DNA from 2 places in the Listeria tempestatis genome. Region 2 is predicted to be linked to the other one. Evidence: a T-box and tRNA genes for the amino acid it is inferred to sense, from the RefSeq annotation. Region 2 holds a T-box; the other holds one or more tRNA genes.
The links. The T-box of region 2 lies ahead of glyQ (glycine--tRNA ligase subunit alpha). A T-box ahead of a tRNA ligase gene usually reads a tRNA of that ligase, here a tRNA-Gly.
Positions count from the first base shown of each region.

Region 1: it encodes a tRNA-Gly, which carries the amino acid that the T-box ahead of glyQ (glycine--tRNA ligase subunit alpha) is inferred to sense. The anticodon was not compared.

Region 1 covers NZ_CAUYTK010000003.1:120,270-130,000, forward strand. The annotation lists gene R8923_RS05460 (Dps family protein) at 1-225, opposite strand, end outside; gene R8923_RS05465 (SMI1/KNR4 family protein) at 409-1,128, shown strand; gene R8923_RS05470 (low molecular weight protein-tyrosine-phosphatase) at 1,131-1,601, shown strand; gene R8923_RS05475 (lmo0937 family membrane protein) at 1,668-1,829, shown strand; gene nfsA (oxygen-insensitive NADPH nitroreductase) at 1,873-2,610, opposite strand; gene trmL (tRNA (uridine(34)/cytosine(34)/5-carboxymethylaminomethyluridine(34)-2'-O)-methyltransferase TrmL) at 2,624-3,133, opposite strand; gene queG (tRNA epoxyqueuosine(34) reductase QueG) at 3,141-4,277, opposite strand; tRNA gene R8923_RS05495 (tRNA-Gly) at 4,362-4,432, opposite strand; gene R8923_RS05500 (glycosyltransferase family 39 protein) at 4,650-6,644, shown strand; gene R8923_RS05505 (glycosyltransferase family 2 protein) at 6,664-7,638, shown strand; gene R8923_RS05510 (carboxylesterase family protein) at 7,674-9,377, opposite strand; gene R8923_RS05515 (hypothetical protein) at 9,632-9,731, opposite strand, start outside.
Region 2 covers NZ_CAUYTK010000001.1:282,557-292,287, reverse strand. The annotation lists gene dnaG (DNA primase) at 1-604, opposite strand, end outside; gene R8923_RS01620 (YaiI/YqxD family protein) at 588-1,058, opposite strand; gene R8923_RS01615 (pyruvate, water dikinase regulatory protein) at 1,231-2,055, opposite strand; gene glyS (glycine--tRNA ligase subunit beta) at 2,123-4,189, opposite strand; gene glyQ (glycine--tRNA ligase subunit alpha) at 4,182-5,066, opposite strand; T-box leader at 5,130-5,303, opposite strand; gene recO (DNA repair protein RecO) at 5,344-6,111, opposite strand; gene R8923_RS01595 (DUF4352 domain-containing protein) at 6,551-7,150, shown strand; gene era (GTPase Era) at 7,181-8,086, opposite strand; gene R8923_RS01585 (cytidine deaminase) at 8,070-8,480, opposite strand; gene R8923_RS01580 (diacylglycerol kinase family protein) at 8,500-8,892, opposite strand; gene ybeY (rRNA maturation RNase YbeY) at 8,870-9,346, opposite strand; gene R8923_RS01570 (HD family phosphohydrolase) at 9,343-9,731, opposite strand, start outside.

The DNA of each region.
Region 1 (9,731 bases), on a different contig from region 2:
TAATGTACTGAACGGGCTACCGCCAATTGCAAGTAAACGTTCTGCTACTTCGTCCATTTGTTCCCCAAATTCGCTGTATAAATCATCCATTTTTTCATGTAAAGTGAAAAAGCTACGTCCGCGCATATACCAATGAATTTGATGAATTTTTACCGTAAATACATTTAAATTTGCAACTTGGTGGTTTAAGAATTCCTTCGTATCAACTGAGTTAATTGTTTTCATAATCTTTTTTCTCCTCCTAAATTATAATTACTATTATATAATAATTATTATAAACTAAGACTTGCATTTTGTCCAGTGTGGAAAGTATCACAATCTAAGTTTACCACAAAATTAGTTTCCTAAACGATTTAAGGTTGCAAGCTTCAAAAATCTTTAGCATAATGGAATTTGGAGGTGTTTAAAATGTGGATAGAATCCAAAACAGCACAGGCGTTAGAGCATGACATGGATGCATTTGAAATAGCGAATCAAATTCAGTTACCAAAAGCCTACCGAAAGCTAATCGCAAAACAAAATGGCGGCTTTATTCAAAAAAACCATTTAAAAACAAACGAACCAACTTCATATGGTTTTGATTTTTTGGAAATTTATCAAATTTTTGGTCTTAACCATTTAATTACAGACCCTCCAGCCCTATCTGAAAACCCACTTCCTAGGAAAATCATTTATTTTTCTAAGGATAGTGAACGTTATCTCGGTTTTGATTATAAGGCGGCTATTCCAAGTATTTTATACGCCGATTTTGAAACTTTGCAGACACTTACAGTTGCTCCAGATTTTGATACTTTTTTAGAAGCACTTTATTTTGAACCGTTTGATGTTGAAAATATTGAAACGTACGGGCATATAAAGCTTGAGCAGATGTTACTTCAAGCGGACTCTTCTAGAAAGAAAGACATTTTAACCTTGCTTGAAGATGAAACGGATAAGTCGTGGTATTTTCATCATTTAGAAATGCTTATTTTGGCTGGTGACGCAAAAATTGCTTTTCCTATATTTGAAAATCAAATTTTATATTTTAAACGAAAATTACCAAAAGATCTTGTAAATGATTTTTTTCAGCAATTTCAAGCTTGCGGTATTGATATTTCGGCATTAGAGAAAGAATGGAAGGAGGAATAATCATGATTAAAGTGGTTTTTGTTTGCCTCGGAAATATTTGTCGCTCTCCGATGGCAGAAGGTTTTTTTAGAAAGGAAGTTTGGGAGGCGAATTTAGCTGACCAGTTTGAAATCGATTCAGCTGCAACGGGTACTTGGAACTTAGGAAATCCACCTCACCGCGGAACGCAAAAGGTTTTAGAAAAACATCAAATTGATTTTAGTCATATGCGTGCTAGGAAAATAAGCTTAGCTGATTTTGAAACGGCAGATTATATTATTGGAATGGATGAATCTAATGTGGAAGACATTTACGCGCTAGGTGGTACGAATAGCTCAGCTTTAATTTATAAATTGATGGATTTTGTTCCAAATTGTGACCGTTCGAGTATTCCTGACCCGTATTACACGGGAGATTTTGATGAAACAGAACGACTAGTCTCAGCTGGAACAAAAGGACTCTTACAAACTATTCGTGAAAAGCACCATCTCTAACATGTTTTGTACGCTTCAAATTGTGGTAAATATTTAACGTACAATCAAAGGATTTGAGGTTTTAATATGTTGGGTATAATTTGGGGAATTATCGTTGTTTTATTCGTTGTTTGGCTTATTGGGTTGATTTTTCACATCGCGGGTGGTTTAATTAACCTCCTTCTTATTGTGATTTTAGTTCTCATTATCTGGAACTTAATTCAATCCGCCCGAAACAAGCGAAACTAGTAATAGGACAAAAAAGTGCAGGTGAGAAGTCACCTACACTTTTTTATTTTACCCCTAAATGTTTACTTTCAATAAAAGCTTTCAACTCTGTGCGCGTTTTATGACTCATACCTTTGGCAATTTGTTCCGTCCATGCTTCAACACGCGCACCGCCAGTTCGTTCCTTATAATAATCTCGAATAATCTTATCATACGCATAATATAAATCCTTTTCTTTTTCCTGATAAGTATTCTCATGATAAATTAGCCCTTCTGGCATCCGCGGTTTAGGCGCAGAATTTTGCACTGGGTGCCCCACTGTCAAGCCAAAAAGTGGCACCGCATAATCTGGGATTTGAAGAAGCTCGGATACTTTCTTCAAATCATTTCGAATACCGCCAATATAGCAAACCCCAAGTCCCATTGATTCAGCCGCAAGCGCCATATTTTGAGCCGCAAGCGCGGCATCGATGACCGCCACTAAAAACTTCTCAACTGTTTCTAAAGAATCAACCGAAGTATTGTATGCTTCCGCAATACGTTTATTTCTTGCTAAATCTGCGACAAAAACGAAAAATTGCCCTGTCTTTTCGATGTAACCCATATTATTTGCAATTTTAGCCAGTTCTTTACGAATCGATTTATCACTTACTCCGATTACCGAATACGCTTGGACAAAGTTGGAAGTAGATGCCGCTTGCGCACTTTTCACGAGTAGTGTAATTTGTTCCGCAGATAGCGGTTTATCTTTAAACTCACGCACAGAATAATGTCCTAAAATTTGTTCAATCGTTTCATTCATTGTAACTCCCCCTTTAGTCTTCAAAAATTTGGCGTTCATAATGCGGCGCCTGATCAAGCTCTCCAAAATTTTGTTGTCTCAAAGTTTCATAAATTAAAATCGCTGCCGTATTAGATAAGTTAAGTGATCTGATTTTATCTGTCATTGGAATTCGAAGAGCCGTTTCCTCATGCGCTTTTAATAACTCATCAGGCAACCCCGTTGTCTCCTTCCCAAAAATAAAAAAGTAATCTTTATCAGGGTTGCTATAATCCACATCACTATATACATGACGACCAAACTTTGTAATAAAATAAAACTCGCCACCCACATTTTTTTCAAAAAACTCATCCAGTGAGTCGTAATAATTTAATTTTACGTGGTCCCAGTAATCTAGACCCGCGCGTTTCAACATTTTATCATCTGTGCTAAAACCTAGCGGGCGAATAAGATGCAAATAAGTATCCGTCCCCGCGCACGTGCGCGAAATATTTCCCGTGTTCGCCGGTATTTCTGGTTGATAAAGAACAATATGATTGGCCATTTTTTACTCACCTTACCCCTAAAATTTTTTTTGCTTGTTTAATTTCTGTTAAAACCTCTTCATTTGTTTCTACTTTTTCTGCCGTTAAAATGGCATTTTCAGCGTTTTGACCACCAATTCTAGCAAGCGCCCATGCGGCAGTGCCACGAATGACTGGACGTGTGTCATCATATAAACAGCCAATTAAATCAGGTATTGCCGTCTTATCTTTATAGCGTGCTAGGACAATAATTGCATTGCGCTGAATTGGCTTTTTCCCCCGCCAAGAGCCCGCCATATGCCCAAACTTCTCCTTAAATTCACGATTAGAAATGTGTAATAGCGGCTTAAGTTCTGGCCGTACACGTTCTGGATCTGGTTCCATTTCTTTATGCAGGTGAAAATCTTGTCCGCGGTTATACGGACAGACGACTTGGCACGTATCACAGCCATATAAACGATTATGCAATATATCGCGATATTTTTCCTCTAAAAAGCCTTTCGTTTGCGTTAAATAGCTTAAACAAATTTTAGGATTCATTGCGCCTTCGCCGAGCAGTGAGCCAGTTGGACAAGCTTCGACACATTTATTACAGTCACCACAGAGGTCCCCGGTAGGTTTATCTGGTGGAAAAATGATATTTGTTAACATTTCGCCCAAATACACCCATGAGCCATATTCTTTTGTAAGTAATAGCGTATTTTTAGCACGGGCACCAATACCTGCACGTTCGGCCACAGCCACATCAGACAGTTCACCCGTGTCGACCATACTCTTCATTTTAGCATCGGGCACTCGTTTTAAAATAAAAGCTTCAATAAGTGCTAGCTTTTCGCGCAAAATTTTATGGTAATCAGTCCCCCAAGAAGCACGTGCAAAAACACCGCGCCGCGACTCGCGTTTACTCACTGGGCTCTCCTTAAGTTTTGACGGATAGGCAAGCGCAATTGCGATTATCGATTTTGGCTCTTCAAAAATAAGCTCTGGATACACTCTTTCGTCTAAAATAGGATGTTCAAACCCGGTTAAAACCTCTTCTTTTTCGGCAATTTCTAAACGTTCTTTTAAAAACAAAAAAGGGTCCGCAGTCGTGAAGCCAATTTTCTGCACACCAATTTCGGTCGCATACTGAATTATTTCAGCTTTTAGCTTTGCTGTGTCCATGCGAAAACCTCCTTTTAAATAAAAAATAAACGCAATGCTTCGCTTAAAAAGGTCGAAACACTGCGTTAGTAACAGTATGTAAAGAGCGGGTGAGGAGAATCGAACTCCCGACAACAGCTTGGAAGGCTGTGGTTTTACCACTAAACTACACCCGCATAATTGGCTTTATAACGTTGTTTGTAACAACTTTTATATCATAACACCAGTTACTAATTTTGACAAGACCTTTTTTAAAAATTTATGTTTTTTTTGTAAAAAATTGGGTATATCGCTCATCAGATTTAATTTTAAACTTCTTTCTAAATTTATTCATAACCTATTCACATTTAGCTTTTACACTTAGTTTATTCATAAAAAGAGAGAAGTGATTTCATGAAGAAAAAAATTGATTTTTATTTAATTGGTATTATTTGTATTGCTATTTTTGTTAATTTTTATGGTATTTGGAATGATGCGACGGTTAATCCTTATTATACCGCAGCCGTGACAAGTATGGTACAAAATTTCCACAACTTCTTTTACGCCTCCTTTGATCCAGCAGGTTTTATTACTGTAGATAAGCCTCCAGTTGCCTTTTGGTTTCAGGCAATTAGCGCTAAACTATTCGGGGTTCATGGTTGGAGCGTCATTTTACCGCAGGCTCTTGCGGGCGTTTGTTCTGTTATCATTTTATATTTCCTTATTCGCCCGCGGTTCGGGAAATGGGCGGCTCGTATTTCAGCCCTCATCCTCGCACTAACGCCCATTGCCGTTGCCGTTTCACGAACCAATAACGTGGACGCTATCTTAGTTTTCTTCCTAATGCTCGGCACGCTCTTTCTTTTTAAAGCTGTTAAGCGCGGAAAACTTGGTTGGTTGCTTCTTGCTTTCGTTATGATTGGGGTTGGGTTTAACGTTAAGATGTTACAGGCGTACATGGTTCTTCCCGCTTTCGTAGTTTTCTATTTACTTGCGACAAACATTTCTTGGAAAAAAAAGGCGGTCCATTTGGCGCTATCTCTCGTCCTTATGCTTGGTGTATCCGTTTCATGGGCGGTCATTGTTGATCAAACAAGCGCGTCTAGTCGTCCTTATATTGGAAGTAGCCAGACAAACTCCGTCCTAGAACTCGCTTTTGGCTACAACGGTATGGAACGTTTACTTGGACAAGAAACAGGTACTGGTACTAGTGGTGGTGGCCCGTCTAGTAGTGTTTACGGCATGCAAGGCGGCGCACCTGGCGGACAAAATGATGGCAGCCAATCATTTGGTGGTGGAAGTTCAACTGGCATGCCAAGCCCTCCTTCTGGACAAGGAAGCGGTGGACAAGGCGGCTCAAAAATGATGGGCAGTAGCGGTATGTTTGGTACGGGTGAAAAAGGCCCGTTACGACTTTTCCAAACAGCCTTAGGCGACCAAATTAGTTGGTTCTTGCCACTAGCACTCTTTGGCATAATCGCGATTTTTATTGCGTATCGCCGTGAAAATGAAAAATGGTTCCATTTATCAGACGCTCAAAAGGAAATGGTTTTCTGGACTGCTTGGCTTATTCCAGTTGCTGGTTTCTTCAGTGTAGCTGGCTTCTTCCATCATTATTATCTAATCATGCTTGCCCCACCAATTGCGGCGCTAGCTGGCGCAGGTTTAGTCGCTCTTTTCAAACTTTATCGCGAGAAGAAAAATTGGCAATCCTTTTTACTCCCAAGTGCTATTACTTTAACGGGGCTCTTGCAGGCATTCTTTGTCTTTCAGTACACCGTACCATTTGCGATTGGGATTGCACTTCTTTCAGCGGCGATTTCACTATTCCTCGTGCTATATCGTCATGAATCAAAAGGACTAACTGCAAAAATCACAGCGCTCGGACTAGCGATTTTACTAGCAGCTCCGACTTATTGGTCACTAACACCTCTTATTTATGGTGGCAATAGCTCACTTCCTGAGGCGGGACCACAGCTTGCGAGTTCAAGTGGCGGCGGTTTTGCAGATGCTTCTGTCGATACTGGGCTAATCGCTTATTTAGAGAAAAATAATACTGGTGAAACTTATTTATTTGGCACAACAGATGCGACAACAGCAGGTCCTTACATCATTAAAACACAAAAAGCCGTCATGGCGATGGGTGGATTCAACGGGACTGACCCAACGCTTTCAGTAAGCGAACTTAAAACGATGATTAAAAACGGCGAAATAAAATACTTCTATATTCCAAGTAATAGTAAGGCAGCCGATTCAGATGTCATCAAGTGGATAGAAGAGAACGGCACTGCAATTGATTCTAGCGAATATAGTTCAGAGACAGATACCAATTCATCTGCCACTACAAGCAATTTCGGAACTCAAGGCATGAATGGAACTGGAAATGGGACGCTTTATTTATTGAAATAGGAAAGGACGATGATGTGAAATGACAAATCAGATGGAGCTTTCAGTAGTCATTCCAGTCTATAACGAGGAAGAAGTTTTACTAAGCAGTTACGAACGACTAACAGCCGTCATGCGAAAACTAACACCTCATTTCGAGCTGATTTTTATAAATGACGGAAGCCAAGATAATACACGTTCCATTTTGGATGCCCTCCAAGAGACAGATGCACATGTGAGAACTATCCATTTTTCAAGGAACTTCGGTCATCAAATTGCGATTACAGCAGGTGTTGATTATGCAAGTGGCGCTTCCGTCATTGTGATTGATGCCGATTTGCAAGACCCACCAGAACTCATTCCCGAAATGGTAGAAAAATGGCGTGAGGGCTACCAAGTTGTCTATGCGAAACGTCTTGTTCGAAAAGGTGAATCTTTTTTTAAAAAATTTAGTGCCAAAGTGTTCTATCGTGTTCTTGAAAGGCTTTCCGATACACCCATTCCTGTTGATACTGGTGACTTTCGGCTAATGGACGCAAAGGTGTGTAGCGCGCTACGAAATTTGGAGGAGAAAAATCCGTTCGTCCGGGGTCAGGTGAGCTGGCTCGGATTTAAGCAAACGGAGGTTGAATATGAACGAGACGAGCGGCTTTACGGCGAAACGAAGTATCCGCTTAAGAAAATGATTAAACTTTCACTAGACGGCATTACTTCTTTCTCTTATTTGCCTCTAAAACTCGCAACTTATTTAGGTGTAACGGTTGCCACATGTGGCTTTCTCTACATGATTGTTGTCCTTTTTCAAAAGCTCTTTACAACCATGACGGTGCCTGGATGGGCATCTATTGTCATCATTCAGCTTATCTTTTTCGGCATCGTCCTCCTCGTCCTTGGTATGATTGGCGAATACATTGGCCGCATGTATGAAGAAGTGAAGCACCGCCCGCTTTACGTGGTTGACGAGGCCAATGGGTTTGAGCCAAACAATTTATATGCGCTAAAAGAACAGATTAAATAAAAGGAACCGCCCAACTTACGGGCGATTCCTTTTATTTAATTGGGCCATAAACTTGGATTATGATAATATGCATCCAGATCAGCACTAAACCAGCGTCCATTTAACACATGATGAACGATTTCATTTTTCGTAGCTTCAGAAATACTTGTATCTGCTTCAATACGTTTAATGACTGCTTGATTTGTATCTGTTTCTTTCTCCATTTTAACTTGTGCATGATTGTCATCCGCATCTAGTATCAAACTAGCATGATTTTGTTTGCTCCATTTAGTCCAGTTCGTCAAATCATCACCGTTTGGATTCCCTTCATGCAAGAAGTTTTTCAAATACGCTCTGAATTCCCCTTGTAGTTCTTTTGCACCTGGTAATCCATATGATTCTGTAATGGTAGATAAATACGTTTGATTATTTGTATCTAGGAATGGAATAAATACACCGTGAAAAGCTCCTACAAGACTCATATCTGTTGTCGTTTTAAGATTTGTCCCAAAAGGCATTTTCGTGTTGTAAATATCGCCTTTATAATGTTCACTTAATTTTTCTGCTGAAAGCTCCGTATTAAACAAAGCATAAAAGTCGCTTCCATATTGTTTTGCAAAGTTAAATTCAGCAAGTTTTTCTTGATTTTTTGGAATATCGCCATTTGCTAGGCTTTCAGCAAAATAAGGATCTCCCATTGCGAAAAAGGAAAATTCGCTTGTTCCTGACAACATCATTAATGGCACATCATTGTATTCTTTCGTATTAAAACCGTTTTTAGGTAACACAGCTCCGTCTGTATAAAGATGCGGGAAAGCACTCATACGAATCGAGGCATTACCCATCAACTTGCTTAGTCGTTCAGCAGACAAACCGTATAAATAATCTCGCACTTCTTTATTATCTTCTTGTAGCCATGTATAAGCTTCGTCCGTTGTCTTTTTGACACCATCTTCAACAACAAGTGGCGCTATTGCTTTTGCAAATACTTTCACGCTATCTTCTGGATCTGCTACCGTCATACCACCACTAAAGGCAATCGCTTTTTGATACTTCCCGTCAAAAACAGGCGAAGTTAACGAAGCCATAACATCTCTTCCCCCTGCGGAAAAGCCAGAAAATGTAATGTTTTTTGGATCTCCACCAAAAGCGGCAATATTTTCCTTCACCCAATCTAATGATTTAGCCATATCAAGTAACGCATAGTTACCAGAGTCCTCTAACTTATCACCAGTGTTTAGAGCTGGCAGTGGATTAAATCCTAAAGCCCCAAGACGATAGTCGACTGAAATAAAAATTGCATTTAAATCCTTTACAAAAGCTTCGCCACTAATTTCCGTAGCGCTTCCTCCTTGGTTGTTTCCACCATGAATGTAAACCATAACAGGTAGATTTTTCTCTTTTGTATTAGGTCTGTAAATATTCAATTTTAAGCTTGATTCGCTTCCTGTTACACCATCTTGAGAAGATTGAATAAACATTTCGCTGTCCTTTGTTGCGTCTAATGTACCTTTATATTTTTTGGGGTTTTCTGGTTTTTTCCAACGTAATTCATCAACAGGAGCCTTGGCATAAGGAATTCCCTTCCAAATTAAAACGTTTTCATTTTTACTCGTATACCCCTTTACTTCCCCGTATTTTGTGGTTTCTAGCACGCCTTGTTTATACGTTAATCCAGCTGGGGCTTCTGATTGACTCGTTCCACATCCAGCTAAAGCAATTAAACAGCCCGCTAAAATCAACATAATCCACTTTTTCATAGTTCCACTCCTTTTTTTGAATATATAATAAAAACCTGAAACAAAAATACACAAAAAAGGTGTGCATCATTGTTTCAGGTTATGCCCATAAGGTTACATTCCTAAAAGGTTATATATAAATTTATAAATTTAATATAACATGTATTTTAGTGAAAGCAAGAGAAAGCGCTTAAAATTTTATAAAATGACATATTTTTTAAATTTCATGTGTGATTTACACACTTTTTTAAATTAGTTATTTCATACGCCCCTTATTACAAATTTGCTTGATATTCCTTCAATTTCTCTGTATATCGTTTCCCTTCTTTTCTGAAAAATAATTCACCTAAAATAGCTATAACGATTAATCCAGTA
Region 2 (9,731 bases):
CAACAATTTTCCCGTCATCACGTTCAGAAAGCAAACCAGCCTGAACAGCCAGATGTAAATCCAACTCGCGCTTTTCAAAAAAGGAAGTGAGCGTTGCATGTTGATTCGGTGCAAAACCAATTTGAAAAGTTTGAATGAGTTCCTCACTCATCCCTCGTTCCTTCAAATACTCTAAAGCTTCGAGACCCTCTTCGGTTTCTAGGAGTAAATAATGATAGAGCTTAGCAGCAAGTTGATGCATATCAATCATTTTTTGAGCTTCACTAGTATTCTTAGGTGCTGATAGAGTTTCATCACTTGAGAGTTTGGGAAGATCCACATCAACGTGTCCCATTTCTGCTACCTTATGAACGGCTTCTGTAAAAGTTAGATGATCATGTTCCATTAAAAAGGAAAATACATTGCCGCCTTTTCCGCAACCAAAGCAGTGAAAAATCTGCTTTTCAGGTGAAACGGAGAAAGAAGGTGTTTTTTCGCCGTGAAAAGGGCATAAACCAATGTAATTTCGTCCTTGTTTTTTGAGTTGCACGTAGTGACCAACAATATCTACAATATCCGTCTGATTCCGAATGCGGTCAATCGTTTCTTCAGGAATCCTTTTCATTTTTTATCGTCAACTCCACTTTATTTTCTAAAAAATTACGGACATTTTGGTAAAAGTGCCTGCGATCTTGGTCAGTCATCGCCTTTGGTCCTTTGCTATACTTCCCAAGCTTCCGCTCTTTACGTCTATCGTTACGCTGTTCAAGCATCATTGTCATTCTTTCTTCCAAGTAGATTTCACCTCGGTTAGAAAAAACAACACATTTCGCAAGTAGCATACTCGCCAGGCCAATATCCTGCGTGACGACAATATCGTTTTTTTGAGCTAAATTGACAATCCGAATATCTGCAGACTCCTTTTCTGTATCTACATAAATCCAAGTTTCATCATTTGCCACACTTCTAAAATGGTTATAAGACGCTACATAAATAACGTCAAGCTGAAATTCTTTAGCGAGCTGATTTATTTCTGTCTTTACAGGGCATGCATCTGCATCCACAATAAATTTTGGCAAATCATTCCCTCCTTTTCAGCTTATGACAAACGAAAAAACGAGTTGATCACCCGTTTTATGCATCGTCATTTTGCATATCACAAAATTGCATTATACGCGCGATTAAATCTTATTTTCAAGCTTAAAAAGCACGTATAATATATATATTCGACATAAAAGTTAAAATTCCTTCTTAAAAATCAAATTTTTCTTCATCAAGTTGTCCGATATGGCTTAAAATTTCATTTGCTGTCTCCTCAACTGCTTTATTTGTCACATCTAGCACAAAACAGCCTAGTTTATCCGTTAACTTTTTGAAAAACTTCAGTTCCGCATCAATTCTGTCACCGCTAGAATACATACCTTTCCCACTTAATCCCATTGAAATTAATCGTTCAGAGCGAATTTGATTTAATTTTTTCTTATTAATTTTAAGGCCAATAATCTTTTTAGGATCAATTTCAAATAACTCTTCTGGAATACTTGCTTCAGGCACAATGGGGATGTTCGTAATCTTTAGTCCTTTTAAAGCTAAATACTGGGACAAAGGTGTTTTAGATGTCCGTGAAATTCCAATTAAAACATAATCTGCTTGTAAAATGCCACGGGGATTTCTTCCGTCATCATTCTCTACAGCAAATTCAATTGCAGCCACCTTGTTAAAATATGCTTCATCTAGCGAGCGGACACGGCCGGGTTCAGACAATGGCTTAATTTTGTATGTTTTTTCAAGTTGGGCGAGTAGTGGTCCGAAAATATCAATAATTGGAACGCCATATGCTTCAGCTGTTTCATTTAAGCGAACACGAACTTCCTCTAAAACGACAGTATGAACAATAATACCGTTGTTAACAGCGACTAAATCAATAATTTCTTCAATCATTTCAAGCGAATCAACATGATGAAAGCGGTGAATAAATTTTGGCGTTTGTCCAAATTGAGCTAGTGCAGCTCGCGTTACAAGTTCAGCAGTTTCACCAGTTGAATCGGAAACGACATAAACGGCTGGTTGGGTCATTACACACGTCTCCTTTAAAAAGCAGGAACTTTCATTTCAAGAAAAATTCCTGCTTTACTTTATCTATTTATTTTACCTGAATTTCATCCATTTGTGCAAATTCACGGATAAAGGTTGAGAGTTCAACAAGAAGGGCTAATCGATTTGCTTTTAGCGCTTCATTCTCACTCATGACAAGAGTATTTTCAAAATAAGCATCAATGATGGGACGAATTTTAGCAAAGCGCTTCAATCGCTCTACAATTGTCATATTTGGGTAATCATTTTTTAACTCCTGCACGGTTTCAAAGAGTTCTTTCTCATACTCATTTTCAAATAAGCTCGGGTTTACTGGTTCATGATTATCATACTTCTTCGCAATATTTGTGACACGTGTTAAAGCTTCTACAGTCGGACGGAACCAATCATCTTTTGCCGATTCATTTAATACTTTTGCACTATCAATCACTTGCGGGATTTGATTTGGTTCACCGCTCACAACAGCTTCTATAATATCTTGGCGCACATTATGACCGCGTAAAATGACACGAAGGCGATTTTTCATGAAATTTTGTGCCACTTGATAAACTTCTTCGCCTGGTAAGTCAGAAAAACCTTCTTTCCGTTCGATGCCAACAACTTCTGCCAGTACTTCTGCAAATGGTAAATCCCATTCATTTGCTTGAATGATACGCATAACTCCAAATGCACTACGGCGAAGACTAAATGGATCTGCTGAGCCAGTTGGAATAATATTGATACAGAAGAAGCTAATTAACGTTTCAAGTTTATCCGCTACAGAAATGAGCGCACCTAAATCTGATTTTGGCAATTCGCCTTCAGAAGAAATTGGCAAATAGTGTTCCCGAATTGCAGTTGCAACAGCTTCGTTCTCACCTTGAAGTTTGGCGTACTTCTCACCCATAATCCCTTGCAATTCTGGAAATTCTCCAACAACATTGGTGACTAAATCAAATTTATAAATATCTGTCACACGATAAATATCTTTTTTCTCATCTTCTGTCCAGTTCAAATAATCAGCTAGAAGAAGCGCCACTTTTTGAACCCGTTTCATTTTTTCGGTTAAAGAGCCAAGACGTTCATGAAATACAATATTTTTAAGTTTATGAACCGCTTCATCAATCGTCATTTTTAAATCTTCTTGATAGAAGAAATCGGCATCTGATAGCCGTGCCCGAAGCACTTTTTCATTTCCCTTTTGGACAATTTCTAAATGTTCATGATTGCCATTTCGAACTGTAATAAAATGTGGCAATAAGTCCTTATCTCTACTAAATACAGGGAAATAGCGTTGGTGTTCCTTCATTGTTGTGATTAAAATTTCTTTTGGCAACTCTAAATATTTGTTCTCAAAATTTCCAAATAAAACAGTTGGATATTCGACAAGATTATTTACTTCCTCGAGTAAATCTGCATCGGTCGGAATTTGCCAGTTCTGAATCGTTTCGACTTCCGCAATCTGTTCGCAAATCGCCGCCTTCCTTGCTTCCGCATCTGCAATAACAAATTGTTCAAGGAGTAGATGCTCATAATCAGATGGCGTTTTCACAATTGTAGACTTACCAAGAAAGCGATGCCCCCGCGTTTCATTTCCCGTTTTCACACCAGCCACTATAAATGGGACAATTTCCGTATCATATAATGCAACTAGCCATTTAATTGGCCGAATATAGCGCAAATCGAGGTCCGCCCAGTGCATACTAACTGGGAAAGTCATGTCCGTTATAATTTTTTGGAATTCAGGGAGTAAATCAAACGTTTTGAGGCCTTTTACTTCTTTTTTGATATAGATATACTCGGTGCCTTTTATTTCCCGAAAAGTTAAGTCATCTGGTGTAACACCTTGACTTCTCGCGAATCCTTGAGCGGCCTTTGACCAGTCACCGTTTTCATCAAAAGCGATTTTTTTAGCAGGGCCTTTTGCTTCCTCTATTTGGTCTTCTTGTTGTGCAGCAACGTTTTTCGCTAAAATTGTAAGTCGTCTTGGCGATGAATATGTTTGAATTTTTTCAACTGCAATTTTTTTCTCTTTAAACCAATCTCTGGCACGTTCTTTTAGCTGTTCTGCTGAAGCCGAAATATATTTTGCAGGCATTTCTTCAAGTCCGATTTCAAGTAAAAAATCTTTATTCATGATTTTGTTCCTCCTTTATTAAAGGGAAGCCAAGTTTTTCGCGTTCCTCATAAAAGGTGCGTGCGATTCGTCTTGCGAGATTCCGAATTCGCCCAATATACTGTGCACGCTCTGTTACAGAGACAACACCTCTTGCATCGAGCAAATTAAAGGTGTGTGAGCATTTTAGTACATAATCATATGCTGGGAAAACAAGTCCCTCGCCCATTTGGTTGCCTGCTTCGCGCTCATATGTGTCAAATAGCGATAACAACATTTCCGTATTGGATGTTTCAAATGCATATTTCGAATTTTCATATTCTGCTTGATAGAAAATATCGCGATACGAAATGCCTTCAGTCCACTCTAAATCAAAGACATTTTCTTCATCTTGAATATAACTTGCCAGACGCTCTAACCCGTAAGTAATTTCCGATGTGACTGGCGAGCACTCCAACCCACCTACTTGTTGAAAATAAGTGAATTGTGTAATTTCCATACCATCAAGCCATACTTCCCAGCCTAGACCAGCACAGCCTAGCGAAGGATTCTCCCAATTGTCCTCAACAAAGCGAATGTCATGCTTTAACGGATCAATGCCCAGTTTTTCAAGTGAGCCTAAGTAAAGCTCTTGAATATTGACTGGTGATGGCTTCATAACCACTTGAAATTGATGATGTTGGAATAAGCGGTTAGGGTTTTCCCCGTACCGACCATCTGCTGGGCGACGAGATGGCTCAACATATCCCGCTTTCCAAGGCTCTGGTCCAATTGCCTTTAAAAATGTGTAAGGACTCATTGTTCCAGCCCCTTTTTCAACATCATAGGATTGCAACATGATGCAGCCTTGTTCTGACCAATAGTCTTGCAATGTGCGAATCATTTTTTGTACATTCATTTCTAGCACCTCCAAAGTTTTACGGCCATATAAAAACTCCCGTCTCTATATGCCATGACAACATATAGGGACGAGAGTTATCTCGCGGTTCCACCCTATTTGGAATTATACAATTCCCACCTTGATTTCGTCTGTACTCCGAAATGCCTTTTCAAAACAAGATTTCACTTGGCTCTCACCTATCCAAGTTCGCTAAATAAAGAGCTTGTTTCTACTTTTTTTCATCATCGTACCTATTTAAATCTTATTTACAAGATACTTCATTTTTTTAGCTTTGTCAATCGCTATCTTCTTTCTTCAACATGTGATCCCACTTTGACATGTCACGCAAAAAACGTTTGCTTTTCAAAAAGAGTCCCGTTTTTTCTTCGTAATACGTATCAATGGTTTTCTCAAGTATCGCTTTTGTTTCTGGTTTTACATTAATTTCGCCAAGGCGATCCAGCTTAAAAATATAAAATAAACGTAAAAGTTTCACAACATTTTCTGGTAAATGTAAGCGATAAGGATCTTTTTCAAAGCAGCGGTGGCAAACAAGACCGTCTGCGTGCGTTGAAAAATCGAAATGTCCGGAAGTAGCCCCACAAATCGCACATTTATCCATAACAGGATAAAGCCCTAAAACATTCAACATTTTCATTTCAAAAATCTGCACTAAAATTTGCGCATCATAGCCTTCATCAATGTCGTTTAGAATTTCTGAAACAAGTTCGTATATATAAGCGTTTGGTTTCCGCTCTTCTACTGATTTATCAAGTAGTTCGCAAACGTAAGCGGCGTACGCTGTTAAAAAAATATCTGTTTGGATATCTGAAAAATTATGAATCAAATCGCCTTGTTGGAGTGTTACGAGCCCTTTATTTCCAAAAAAAGTAAAGTTTCCTTGTGTGAAAGGTTGCGTCACAGCAGCAAGACGACTTTGTCCTTTTTTAGCTCCGCGTGCAACCATTCCGATTTTCCCGAATTCACGCGTATAAACGACTACAATTTTATCTGACTCCCGGTAATTGCTAGCACGCAAAACAATACCTTCACATTTTTCCACTCGAACACCCCCTAAATTTTTATTATACACGGAAAAAGCATATTCTAAAAGCATCTGTAACATTATAGTCATACCAAAAAGATGAGAACATAAAATCGTAAGTTAGTTTAAATAAAATGCTAAATTCGTTTTTAGGATAAATAGTCATTACTCTAAAACAAACGATTTTTCATAATCAGAATGAACTGTCTAGTTAGATATATCCATATAATGATTATCTTCTTCCATTATTCTTTTAATGAGTTAGCGATTTTAATAGCGTAATAAAAGATAGGATTTTCTTGTACCAGGCAAAGGCCAACCGAAATTAATCCTCATTCTTTTATATCAAAAAAATCTATACCGCACTCTTGTATTTTTATTTTTTGATGCACTTATAGTTCTCTAAACTCTGCGGAGGTGGTACAATGTTAGTAATACATAAAAAGGAGAAACGCGTATGATTTATTCGATTATCATTGGGTTAGTCTGTTTAATTTCGTTTGCCGCTACCATTACGGGTGTCGCATTCTTACTTTTAAAGAAAAAGAAGCTTATGGGGGTTTTATTTACAAGTATTGGTGGAGCTGCTTTTTTACTTAGCTGTCTGACTGGGCTTGCTGCATTTATTTTTTATATGAGCGAGCATAGTGCCTCTAGCGATACTGGAATCTCAAGCGATTATAGTGATGGTTATACGGATGAGTATAGTGATGAAGATTACTTGGAACTCTCTTATGGTGAAGAAGGGAAATCTAGTGAGAATGCAACTGTCCTTGTCAAAGAGCCAACAACATACAAAGTTGATGAGCGTGGGATTGATAAATATTATAAAGTCGATGTCAGAATGCGTAATGACGGTAAAGAACCGATTTATGTGTCTGCAAAAGATTTTTATTTGTTCCAATATGATGCCGATGATTACGCCGATGTGGAGAAGAAAGATTACTTTCATGAAAAGATTGATCCTGGAAAAACGGTGAGTTTTTCGATTTATTATGAGTATTTAGGTGATGATGGTTTTCTTGAGATGGAGTATGATAATTTAATTTGGAACTAAGAAACAGCGAGGAATGCTCCTCGCTGTCTCTTAATATTCATCTTGATTAAACCCATAATCCTGCAAATAATGCTCTTTGTCGCGCCAGTTTTTTTGGACTTTCACCCAAACTTCTAAAAATACTTTGGAACCCATTAAAAGTTCGATTTCTTTTCTTGCGCGCATACCAATTTGCTTAAGCATTTGGCCTTGTTTGCCGATAATAATACCTTTTTGCGTACTACGTTCAACAATGATTGTTGCCATAATTGTGAGCTTCTCCGTTTTCGGATTTTTTTCGATACCTTCGATGACAACCGCCACCGAATGCGGGACTTCCTCACGTGTTAATTGGAGCACTTGCTCACGGATAAGTTCAGATATAATGAAGCGCTCTGGGTGGTCAGTGATTTGGTCTTTTGGATAGTACATCGGACCTTCATCTAAGTAATTTTTCGTTTCGGTTAGTAGATTTGGCACCTGATCGCCCTGCAGTGCCGAAATAGGAATAATTTCCGCAAAATCGAGTAACTCTTTATATTTTTCGATAAGCTCCACTAATTTTTCTTTGGAGATTAAATCAATTTTATTAATAAGTAAGAAAACTGGTGTTTCCACGTTTTTTAATTTCTCGATGATAAATTCATCGCCGCGACCAAAACCTGTTTCTGCATCAATTACAAAGTAAATTAAATCGACCTCACGAAAAGTGTTTAAGGCCACTTTGACCATAAAATCGCCAAGCTTATGTTTAGGTTTATGGATGCCTGGCGTATCGATGAACACCACTTGCGCATCACTCTCCGTATAAACCCCTTGCACTTTGTTTCGAGTTGTTTGCGCCTTATCACTCATAATCGCAATTTTTTGACCTATTATTTGGTTTAAAAGCGTGGACTTTCCTACATTCGGGCGCCCAACAATCGCAACAAAACCAGACTTAAACGTATCGTTCATTATCCATATCCCCACTCGTAAAGGCGCCAGGAAGCAATTGTTCAACTGTCACTTCAACTGCATCGCCCTTTAGATTTGTTAGTACAACTGGCATAGTTTTATCACAAAACTCACTGATGACTTGGCGGCATGCCCCGCAAGGTGAAACGGGTCCGTCTGTATCTGCAACGACTACCAGTTTTTTAAAATTCGTCTTTCCCTCTGACACGGCCTTAAAAATCGCCGTTCGCTCCGCACAATTTGTTAGCCCAAATGAGGCGTTTTCAATGTTGCAGCCTAAAACCACTTCATCGTCTTCTGTCACAAGTGCAGCGCCAACTGGAAACTTGGAATACGGCACGTAGGCAAATTCACGTGCGCGCTTGGCAAGCTCAATAAAATTACTTTCTCTCATAGTTTTAAACTCCTATCTTTCAAAAAATAGCAAATACATATGGTAAAAAAATGATTAGTCCGATAACAAAAGACATGAACGAGGCAATTAAAACGGCGCCTGCTGCTACATCTTTGGCTTTTTTGGCTTCAGGGGAAAAATCAGTTGTAATGGCATCTACTGCGCGTTCAATTGCAGTGTTCACCATTTCAAGTATAATCACAATGAAAATGCAGACAAGAAGAATCAGCCATTCGGTTTTTGTCACAGAAAATACTTTGGCGGCAATCAAAACGACAAGTGTGACTAGGAGGTGAATTCGCATATTCCGCTCTTCGGCTGCTGCCGTTTTTACCCCCGTAAAAGCATGTTTAAATGACTCAAATAAATTGCGATTTCGCTTATATTTTCTATCTTTGTAACCCATAAGCATCCAACATTTCTTTTTGAAGTCCGAACATTTCCTTTTCGTCCTCTGGCTCGATATGGTCGTATCCGAGCAAGTGGAGTAGTCCATGTACGGCTAAAAATCCAAGTTCACGGTCAAAAGTATGTCCATATTCATCAGCTTGTTCTTTGGCACGTTCAATCGAGATGATAATATCGCCAATATTTCGCGGCATTTCTTCTTCTGACACAATTTCTATTTCATCTTCGAAAAGTTCTTCGAGTGCAAAGGAAATCACATCTGTAGGTTGATTTTTCCCGCGATATTCGCGGTTTATTTCTTGAATGCGCGGATTATCTGTTAATGTGACTGACATTTCAATCATACCCTCTAGTTTTAAATAATCTACAGAAAAATTTAAAATATCACGAATAAAGTTTTGTTCTTTTTCGCTTACTTGCTCTGTTTCGTCAAATAAGTCTAGTTCAAAATCACTCATTCATTTTCCCCTTTCGAATCATCAGGATATTGAATCCGCTGATGGTATATCCCGTGTAGCGTTCGTTTTAACGTCTCACGAATCATTTCAATTTCACGGAGTGTAATCTCGCATTCTGTGAACTGACCATCTAAAATACGTTCACGAATAATCCCGTCGACAATATTACTTATTTTTTCTTTCGTCGGGGCATCACAAGAACGTACAGCGGCTTCCACACTGTCCGCAATATTAATAATGGCAACTTCCTTTGTTTGCGGCTTTGGTCCGCTATAGCGGAATTCATTTTCGCTTACATCTGGATGGTTTTCTTTTTCTTTCACATAAAAATATTTCAAAATTGTCGTGCCATGATGCATAAGTGCAATGTCAATAATTGGCTGTG